DNA from 3 places in the Nostoc sp. DedVER02 genome. Region 1 is predicted to be linked to each of the others. Evidence: predicted binding sites of a transcription regulator. Region 1 holds the regulator's gene; each other region holds the start of a gene.
The links. The regulator HrcA, encoded in region 1, represses chaperone genes, less so after heat shock. The targets are predictions, from matches to a motif close to TTAGCACTCNNGANTCNNGAGTGCTAA.
Positions count from the first base shown of each region.

Region 2: a site for HrcA is predicted at 1,547-1,573, ahead of groES (co-chaperone GroES). Genes of this name have one in related genera too.
Region 3: a site for HrcA is predicted at 1,241-1,267, ahead of groL (chaperonin GroEL). Genes of this name have one in related genera too.

Region 1 is NZ_JAVRCP020000006.1:153,875-157,160, reverse strand. Features, by position in the region: gene RMZ41_RS09835 (CHAD domain-containing protein) at 1-320, shown strand, start outside; gene RMZ41_RS09830 (DUF2834 domain-containing protein) at 461-1,138, opposite strand; gene hrcA (heat-inducible transcriptional repressor HrcA) at 1,251-2,396, opposite strand; gene RMZ41_RS09820 (rhodanese-like domain-containing protein) at 2,840-3,172, opposite strand.
Region 2 is NZ_JAVRCP020000006.1:46,522-49,807, reverse strand. Features, by position in the region: gene groL (chaperonin GroEL) at 1-1,103, opposite strand, end outside; gene groES (co-chaperone GroES) at 1,217-1,528, opposite strand; gene RMZ41_RS09380 (response regulator transcription factor) at 2,633-3,286, shown strand, end outside.
Region 3 is NZ_JAVRCP020000039.1:32,315-35,600, reverse strand. Features, by position in the region: gene groL (chaperonin GroEL) at 1-1,208, opposite strand, end outside; gene RMZ41_RS26530 (MraY family glycosyltransferase) at 1,363-2,445, shown strand; gene fabG (3-oxoacyl-[acyl-carrier-protein] reductase) at 2,806-3,286, opposite strand, start outside.

The DNA.
Region 1 (3,286 bases):
AAGCTAAACGTATCCGTTACCAAATGGAATTATTTACTGACTTATATGGTGAGTCTTACGCATCTTATATGACAGAAGTGAAAAATATCCAAGAAATTTTGGGTACGATGCAAGATAGTGCGGTATTAACCGATTGGCTGACAAATGTATTCAAATCAGAAATTAAGACTGAGTTACCTACTCTTGCTACTTTATTAACAGAAAATCGTTACCAGTCGTGGCAGCAGTGGCAACCTTTGCAAGAACGGTATCTGAAATCGGAAACTAGACATAGCTTTCATTTAACAATGTTGCATCCGCTTTCAGGAGTTATAAATTAAAGCTTCTTGTTGATTGGACATACTTTTCGGACATCCTCTGAGACTTACGCAAAAAATAACTAAAATCAAAACCATTATTCTCAGGTAGGGGCAATTCATGAATTGCCCTTACACTCTTTAATTACGAATTAAAAAGTGCTTTAATTTGCAACTGGCTGCTGACTGGGTATTGTTTCTACACCGACTTCTGGTAGAGGTGGACGCACACACAAATAAATCAATGGCCCAAATAGCGGTATCAACGCGATTAGCCAGAATATCTGTGGATTTTTCCAACCGCGACGCGCCATATCATCCCCTAGCAAAGCTGGAAATAAAAGGCCAAGTAGAGAAAAATCTAAACTCATTACATTGATAAAGCGGTTTGTTTGCCACTGTTGCACAAAACTGCCCCAATTTCCTCCTTTTAAGCCGTAGGCAACTAAAATAACTGTGGTTACAGTCAACGCAATCCCAGTCACACGAGAATCTAGCAGCTTGAGTAAGATATTCTTTTTACCGACAACCTGATTATTTGGTTCTCTAAGGGCTAGGTAGGGTAACAAGGCAAACATTCCGACTCCAAAAGAGGCTGTAGCAAATAGCCAAGCAGGTATTTTTTGTCCTCTGCCATCAATAAACACCACTGCACTGTAGATGAGAGGCCAGACACCCATGAGGTTAAATAGTGCTATGACTAACGGGTTAATACCTTGCCACTGTCCAGTAGAAAGGTTTTTAATTAACTCGAATGTACCGGGTTGCTCAGGAGGAGCGAGGAAAAAAGCATAGATAGTGAATCCTAACCACAGGAAGCCAAAGGCGATTTTTCTAACCATGAAAGATTTAAGTAGGATTAATTATTGATTTTGCCACTACAAATTGCCTATCTGCCTGCGATCGCATTATTCACTCATTTAGACTTGTAGCAGCTTATCTCTAAACCTTACCTTAAGGATTGAAATAACTGAAGGCTTCTGAGAGGTAATCAGCAGCAGATGCCACAACTGCGATCGCGCTTTCATAATCTAGGCGCGTTGGGCCCAAAACTCCCACACTTCCTACTGGTATTGAACCTCGGCGATAGTTGGAAGAAATTAAAGTACAGGTGCGGATCGGTTCTAATGGATTTTCTGCGCCAATGCGAACGGTTACTTTTGACTTACCCACATCCTCAAGCTCTGGTTCTTCAAATATTAATCGCCATAGTTGGTCTTGTTCTTCTTCCAACAGGTGGATAATCGTTTGTACCTGCTGTAACTGAGAAAATTCCGGCTGGCGCAAAACTTCTGACACACCCCGAACCATAATTTGGGTTGCTGTCGGTGCATGAGTGCGACGAGTCAATTCGGCAACTGAATTTTTCAGAAATTCCCCGTAGCGTTGGAACTCCTGATCTAGTTCGCTCCAGTTGAGGTTGGCTAATTCCAGCAGACTTCGCCCCCGCAAGTGGGTATTCAAAAAGTTAGAAACAATTTGCAACTCGCGATCGATTACCTCCGAATCCCGTTGTGTTTCCTCTGGTATTGGTGACAAATCCATCAACTTGGAATGTGTCTCGTAACCATCGGTAACAACAATTAACATGATCCGCCCAGCTTCAATTTGCACTAATTGCAGATGTCGCAATAGCGCTGTTGTCGTTTGCGGCATCGTAATCAAGCTAATACAACCACTCAAGGTTGCTAAAATTTGTGCGGCTCCTTGCAGTAGCGTTTCCAAACTCCAATCTTCCCACTGGAGACGCTTTTGCAATGCCATCTCTACTTCTCGTCCTATTTCCGTACCACTTTGGGGAAGCAAGCTACGAGCGTCTGTCTGCGACACGCTGCGCGAACGCAGAGAAGGTGTAATTAGCTGGTCAACATAAATGCGATAACCTGAATCTGAAGGCACTCGTCCGGCAGAGGCGTGCGGTTGGTAAAGTAATCCAGACTTTTCTAAAACGCCCATTACATTGCGAATTGTGGCTGAACTTACGCCTAGATCGTACTCCTCGACCAAAGCCTTTGAACCAACAGGCTCTGCCGTAGCAATGTAGTGACGTACTGTTGCCCAAAGTATATGCTGTTGTCGATTTGTTAACTGGACTTCCATAGGACATCTTTTGCTAGAGGCAAATTTTAATCAAATTCTGGAAAATTTGTAGATTTGATTGAAAACGAAGAGTATTAATAATTTATTAAGATAATAAATTATACAATTATATTGCGATCGCTAATTTTAAGGTTCATGTACACCATTTTTTAAAAGTGCGCTCTAAATAGAATCTAGGCTTTGCAGCGCAAGCTGATAGTTTGATACAACATCTTTTTCCGCCTTATTTTTGCATGATTCTACACTTATAAAAGTATTGTTGTATACGTATTTTTGCGGCTATCTTAGCTAAGATTTAGGTCGGAAAGTTCAGTAAGTTATGTAACTACTGTAGAAAGTTACAAGCTTTTCTGGCAAGTTTCTAAGTTAATTTAGTACTATTCTCACAATATCAAAAGCCAGATGGAATTAAGTTCCATCTGAGTAATGCACCTAAACGCAAGCTAATACTGGGGAATTGAATGGTCTACTAAGACAGAGTAAGCATCAATACCACCCGAAATATTTTGCACATTTGTAAAACCTTGAGCAATTAACCACTGGCACATTTGGGCAGAGCGGATACCGTGATGGCATAACACAAGGGTTTCAGCTTCAGGGTTGAAGAGGGTAGGTATTTCATGTCCCCATTCGGCAAATTGACTCAAGGGTAGGTTGACAAAGCCCTCAATGTTAGCGATCGCCAATTCTTCTGGTTCTCGCACATCGACTAGCTGTATACTTCCATCACCAGAGGAAAGACGTTGTGCGAGTTCTTGTACACTAATCTGGTTCATGGGTTGACTAAAAAAATTCCCGATAAACAGTCCTAATCTTATTTTATGGTGACAGAAAATCTCTGCCTTTGCATGAGTATCCATTCTCAACAAGGCTGATAAATTCTGCTAGGC
Region 2 (3,286 bases), 110 kb from region 1:
GCAAGACGTTCTTGTAATTTCTCTTTGTCGTAGGAAGATTCGGTTTCATCGATTTGACGACGAATCTGTTCGACACGAGCTTTAACAGCAGCTTCGTTACCTTCGGCAACAATTGTGGTGCTGTCCTTGGTAATGGTGATCCGGCGAGCTTTACCCAGGCTATCCAGCTTGGTGTTATCTAGCTTCAGACCAGCATCTTCGGTAACTAGTTGACCACCAGTTAAAACGGCGATGTCTTCTAGTAGTGCTTTGCGGCGATCGCCAAAGCCAGGAGCCTTAACAGCAGCCACATTCAGCACACCGCGCAAACGGTTTACTACCAAGGTTGCCAAAGCTTCTTTTTCAATATCTTCAGCGATAATCACCAAAGGACGACCAGCACGAGCTACTTGCTCTAATACTGGTACAAGGTCTTGTACCAAAGCAATTTTCTTGTCAGTCAACAGGAGGAAAGGCTCATCAAAAACCGCTTCCATCCGTTCTGCGTCGGTGGCAAAATAGGGAGAGATATAGCCTTTGTCAAAGCGCATCCCTTCAGTGATTTCCAACTCGGTGAACATAGATTTCCCTTCTTCTAGGGAAATTACGCCTTCTTTGCCCACCTTGTCCATTGCTTGGGCAATCATCTGACCAACTTCTTCGTCATTACCAGCCGAGATCGCACCAACTTGGGCAATAGCTTTGGAATCTTCTACTGGACGGGCGTGTTCAGCAATTTTCTCTACCAGGAAGCTGGCAGCTTTGTCAATACCACGCTTCAGGGAAATTGCGTTAGCACCAGCTGCAACGTTCCGCAAGCCTTCTTTAACGATCGCATGAGCTAAAACGGTGGCAGTGGTGGTACCATCGCCCGCAGCATCATTGGTCTTAGAAGCAGCTTGACGAATCAGAGCTACACCAGTGTTTTCAATGTGGTCTTCTAATTCGATTTCTTTAGCGATCGTTACACCGTCATTAACAATTTGCGGTGCGCCAAATTTCTTTTCTAGGACTACGTTACGACCTTTGGGGCCAAGGGTAACAGCTACAGCCTCAGCCAGAATGTCAATGCCTCGTTCCAAGGCGCGACGGGCGTTTTCGTTGTAGATAATGCGCTTTGCCATAATTGTTAGTTGTCCTTTGTCATTTGTCTTTTGTCATTTGTCTTTCGTCATTTGTCTTTCGTCATTTGTCTTTTGTCATTGGCTAATGACTAATGACCAATGACTAATGACCACTAAACAACAACTGCTAAAATATCTTTTTCAGAAAGCAGTACATATTCTTCGGTACCGAGCTTGATGTCAGTACCAGCGTACTTGGAGTAAAGCACCTTATCGCCGACTTTAATTTCCAATTCCTGACGGCTACCATCATCGTTACGCTTGCCAGGGCCAAGGGCCACTACTTCCCCTACCTGGGGCTTTTCCTTGGCAGTATCGGGCAAATACAAACCACCTGCGGTCTTTTCCTCTGAAGCATTCACTTTTACGAAAACGCGATCGCTCAAAGGTTTAACTGTAGAAACGCTTAAAGATAAAGCTGCCATAATTATTTTCTCCAGAGATTAGCACTCTCAACCCCTGAGTGCTAATTTACCGAAAAGTTGCATCTAATGGCAAGAATTTCTTTAGTACGGGTTCCCGAACTATAAGAGCATCGTTCTACTTAAGTACAAATGCCTAATTATTTTTACTCTGCGGGTTCTGCTTCGTAAGTTACGTATACTTTTATATGGTTAAAGGAAGTTGAGAGTAATGAAGAGTTTTCCCAATTTTCCATTCCCTTTTCAGTCAACTTTATTTGCAAAGCTTGGAAATTGTTATAGAACTGTAATCAGGGAGCCGCCCGATAAGTAACAATACAGTGATCCAGTCAAGCCATCAAATCCCAAAAGCCACTAAGTCTCTAGAATATAAGGCCTGAGTAATGGTGTAGAAAGTTTAGGACTTGCAAAAATTCAGCGACACATTTTTATTTGCGCTGACCAGACAATTGCTAATTGCTGCTCAAAATCAGCTAGTCTGGAATCCTGGGAATACTTAAAAGAGCGACTTAAAGACTTAAAACTTGATAAGTCGCAACAGAATTATTCCTTATGCGTCTATACAACTAAAGCCAACGGCTTGCGCGTTTGTTGTTCTAAACTCATAATGGTGGTTTACATTGATGGTGTCTGGTATCGCCAAGCAAACCTGGAAGTTATTGAGCAGATCATCCAAGAACACTTAGATAGGCAATAAGGTGGTAGAAGAATATGTATTTTGAAACCATTCTTTGCCAGAAACTTCCTTAGTTTCTTGTGAACACCTCATAGAGGCTTAACAATTGAAGGATATGGAACAGCAGTAAGGTTTAAGAAAGTGCGGGTTGGTTTTAAGGTAGGGTCATCTTTAAGCCAATACTTACTTGTGAGTCAGAAGGATTATTATTTAATCAGTGTTTTTTCGCCCGTCACTTTCAATGCGATATATAATAGCGCATTATAGATACTACTGCTATACGTATCCTTGCTGGACTTTTGCTATCGAGCTATTAGTCTCTTAAAAATGCTCGGCATTTTTGAGGCTTCGAGACAGCAAAGGCAAGTTAAGTAGGAAAAAGGACACATCTCGAAATAACCCACCATAGAGGATAAATATTCAAGACTTTGATGGACCGAAGCGCGACAAGTGCCACTGCTATGAAAGAGCCCAGCATGAAAGATCACAAACGACTTCTATTGATTGATGATGACCCTAACCTCATCTTGCTGGTGAAGGATTACTTAGAATTCCGGGGATACGAAGTCATCACCGCCGAAAATGGACGTGAAGCTCTGGAAATTTTAGAGCAAGATGTTCCAGACATGATTATCTGCGATGTGATGATGCCGGAAATGGACGGATATACTTTTGTGGAACAAGTCCGGCAAAACGAACGCACCAGCTGGATTCCGGTTCTTTTCCTTTCAGCTAAGGGACAAAGTGCAGACCGAGTTAAGGGTCTGAATAAAGGTGCTGATGTTTATATGGTCAAACCCTTTGAACCAGAAGAACTCGTAGCCCAAGTTGAGTCCTCGCTGAAACAAACTATCCGTTGGAAAGAACACCAAGCTAAAGGAGGCGAAAACGGTTCCCGTATCCAGGTTCCCTTCGATGTGCAATTAACCCCAACGGAACTGAAAGTAGTCCAGTTTGTTGCTAGGGGTTTAGCTAACCGGGAAATTGCTGAAGAACTAAATGTTAGTCAGCGCACGGTTGAAAGCCATGTGTCCAATATGTTGGGCAAAACTAATCTCCACAATCGCACTGAACTAGCGCGGTGG
Region 3 (3,286 bases), on a different contig from region 1:
GCTTTAGTAGCGTTCAGCGCGTCTTCAATCCGCAGTTTACGGTCTTTGAGTTCGGTTTCGGTTGCCGCACCCACTTTAATCACTGCCACACCGCCAGCAAGCTTGGCGATGCGTTCTTGCAGTTTTTCTTGATCGTATTCAGAATCGGTTTCTTCCAACTGCCTGCGAATTTGACCAATCCGCTTTTGTACCTCTGGCTTGGTGACACTGCCAGCTACAATGGTGGTGCTTTCTTTGTCAATGGTGATTTTGCGGGCAGTTCCCAGCGCTTCTAAAGAAGCGGTATCCAAACTTAAACCGATTTCTTCAGAAATTAATTGCCCATCGGTGAGAATAGCAATATCTTCTAACAAAGCTTTGCGGCGATCGCCAAATCCAGGCGCTTTGATTGCAGCCACAGCAAGTACACCCCGCGCTTTGTTCACTACCAAAGTTGCCAAAGCATCACCTTCGACATCTTCAGCGATGATTAACAAGGGCTGACCAGAACGGGCGACTTTTTCCAAAACTGGTACTAAATCTTGGATGCTGCTGATTTTTTTATCTGTCACCAAGATTCGGGCGTTTTCAAATTCTACGATTTGCCGCTCGTTGTTGGTGACGAAGTAGGGAGAAATATAACCTCTGTCAATCTGCATCCCTTCAACTACTTCTAGTTCAGTGGTGAGGGATTTGGATTCTTCAACGGTAATGACACCATCTTTGGTGACTTTTTCCATTGCTTGAGCTAACATTTGGCCAACTTCTTCATCGTTACCAGCAGAGACAGTGGCAACTTGAGCGATCGCACTTCCTTCGACTGGCTTGGCTATCCTGGCAATTTCTTTTACCAGTGCTTCCACAGTTTTGTCGATCCCGCGTTTCAAGCTAACTGGGTTACTACCTGCCGCGACGTTCTTCAAACCTTCCCGAATCAAGGCTTGTGCTAAAACTGTGGCGGTAGTAGTACCATCCCCAGCCACATCTTTAGTTTTTGAGGCTACTTCCTGAATGAGTCTTGCACCAGTATTTTCCAAAGGATCTTCTAATTCAATTTCCTTGGCAACAGTGATACCATCGTTGACAATTTGAGGTGCGCCAAATTTTTTCTCTAAAAGGACATTGCGACCTTTCGGCCCCAAGGTGATTTTTACGGCATCGGCAAGGGCGTTAACACCCCTTTCTAGAGCTCGCCGCGATTCCTCGTCAAATGCAATAATTTTCGCCATGTTTTATTTCTCTAGCGCTTCCATTAGACAATTTAGCACTCACAGGGCAAGAGTGCTAATCTCTAAAGTTACAAATGGAAATAAAAAATAAAAAATTGATTAATATACAGGTGATGCTCATATTAGATACTGGCAGTAATGCTTGAATTGGGAGATGAATCTAGACAACTCCCTTAAATACCTTGGTATTGCCGACCCTAGCGGCACCGGCTGGTTGGCAGTAGTATTTACGTTTCTCTTGGCTTGGCTTGTAACGTGGCGTTCAATTCCGACAGTCCGCAAATTCGCCTTGCGAGTAGGTTGGGCTGACCAACCCAACGCTCGGCGACTCAATCGAGAACCTTTACCCAATGCAGGGGGGCTGGCTATCTACGCGGGTGTAATTGCCGCGCTGGTATTAGCTAGCCTTTTACGACCGATCGAACTCCAAAACGTATTGGCTCAGGTGCTCACTATTCTGTTGGGGGGTTCGATATTAGTCCTTGTGGGTTTTATCGACGATCAGTTCGGCTTACCGCCCTCTATTCGATTGTGGGCACAAATCGTCACGGCACTTTTGTTGGTAGCTAATGGTATCAGTGTCAAAGTTATGTTTGGGACTCCCATCGACTCACTTCTGTCTATGTCGCTGACAGTACTGTGGGTAGTAGGGATTACCAACGCCATCAACTTGATGGATGGAATGGATGGTTTGGCAGGAGGAATCAGCTTTATTACCGCCATGAGTTTATTGGGGGTTGCAGCCCAATTTAACAATCGTGCGGCGGCAATTTTGGTACTTGCAGCCTTGGGAGGTGCTGCATTAGGCTTTTTGCGCCATAACTTCCATCCTTCACGGATTATTATGGGTGATGCCGGAGCGTATTTTTTTGGCTATGTGCTGGCAGCAACTAGTATTTTAGGCAAACTACAACAAAACACAATTTATGCCCTAATTCCCACAGTTTTATTTCTATTGTTGCCAGTGCTAGACACCACCCAAGTATTTGTACGGCGGTTACTAGCTGGAAATAACCCTCTGAGTACTCCTGGCAAAGATCATCTGCATCACCGCTTACTTGCTTGGGGACTCTCCCAGCGCCATGCTGCGTTCACACTTTGGTCAATTACCTTATTTTTTAATTTGCTGGCGATGAGAATACAAGGCATGAGTTTGGCTGTGATGCTGGCTACCGCCAGTAGTATTATTATTCTTTTGGGTTTTACTGTCTGGCAAAGGATACGCCAACAACCTTAGTTGCTTGTAGGGTTGGCATTGCAATGCTAGCCCTACTATGGTTTTTTCTCTGTGGTGTATGTATACTAAGCTGTTGTGTTTTTAATTTGCACATTGAGACAGCAGGGGAGCAGAGGAGAGGGTTTACAGGTTTTGCCTAAAAGATTATGAGGCAACTTGTAGGCGCGACAGCTTACGACTGAATTTTAGATTTTAGATTTTAGATTTTGTTGAAGCAGCACTCCAAAAAATAAATTATCCAAAATTATTTGTATATATTTGTATATAAATAGGGGCGCACAACTAGCTGTGCGCCCCTATTTATGTAAAATCTCAAATTATTTATTCAGAGCAATTGTATTTATTGATTGCTTAAACTATTTACGCCATTACCATACCGCCATCAACATTAAAAACTTGTCCAGTGATGTAGTTAGCGGCGGGATCGGCAGCGAGGAAGCGCACCATCCCAGCAACTTCTTCGGGCTGGCCGAAGCGACCGAGGGGTATAAATTTCAGAATATCTTCGGGGTTGTTGAGATCGCTGGTCATATCGGTGGCGATGAAGCCAGGGGCGACAGCGTTAACGGTGATGCCGCGAGTAGCCAGTTCTTTGGCAACGCTTTTGGTGAAGCCGATTACACCTGCTTTGGCGGCGCTGTAGTTGGACTGACCTGGGTTGCCCATTTGCCCCGCAACGGAGGTAATGTTAATAATTCGCCCCGATCGCTGCTTAAGCATAATTTTACTGACGTTGCGTGTACATAAAAAAACACCAGTCAGGTTAAGGTCTATCACAGCTTGCCAATCTTCTGGCTTCAAACGCAAAAGCAGTGTGTCGCGGGTAATTCCTGCATTATTG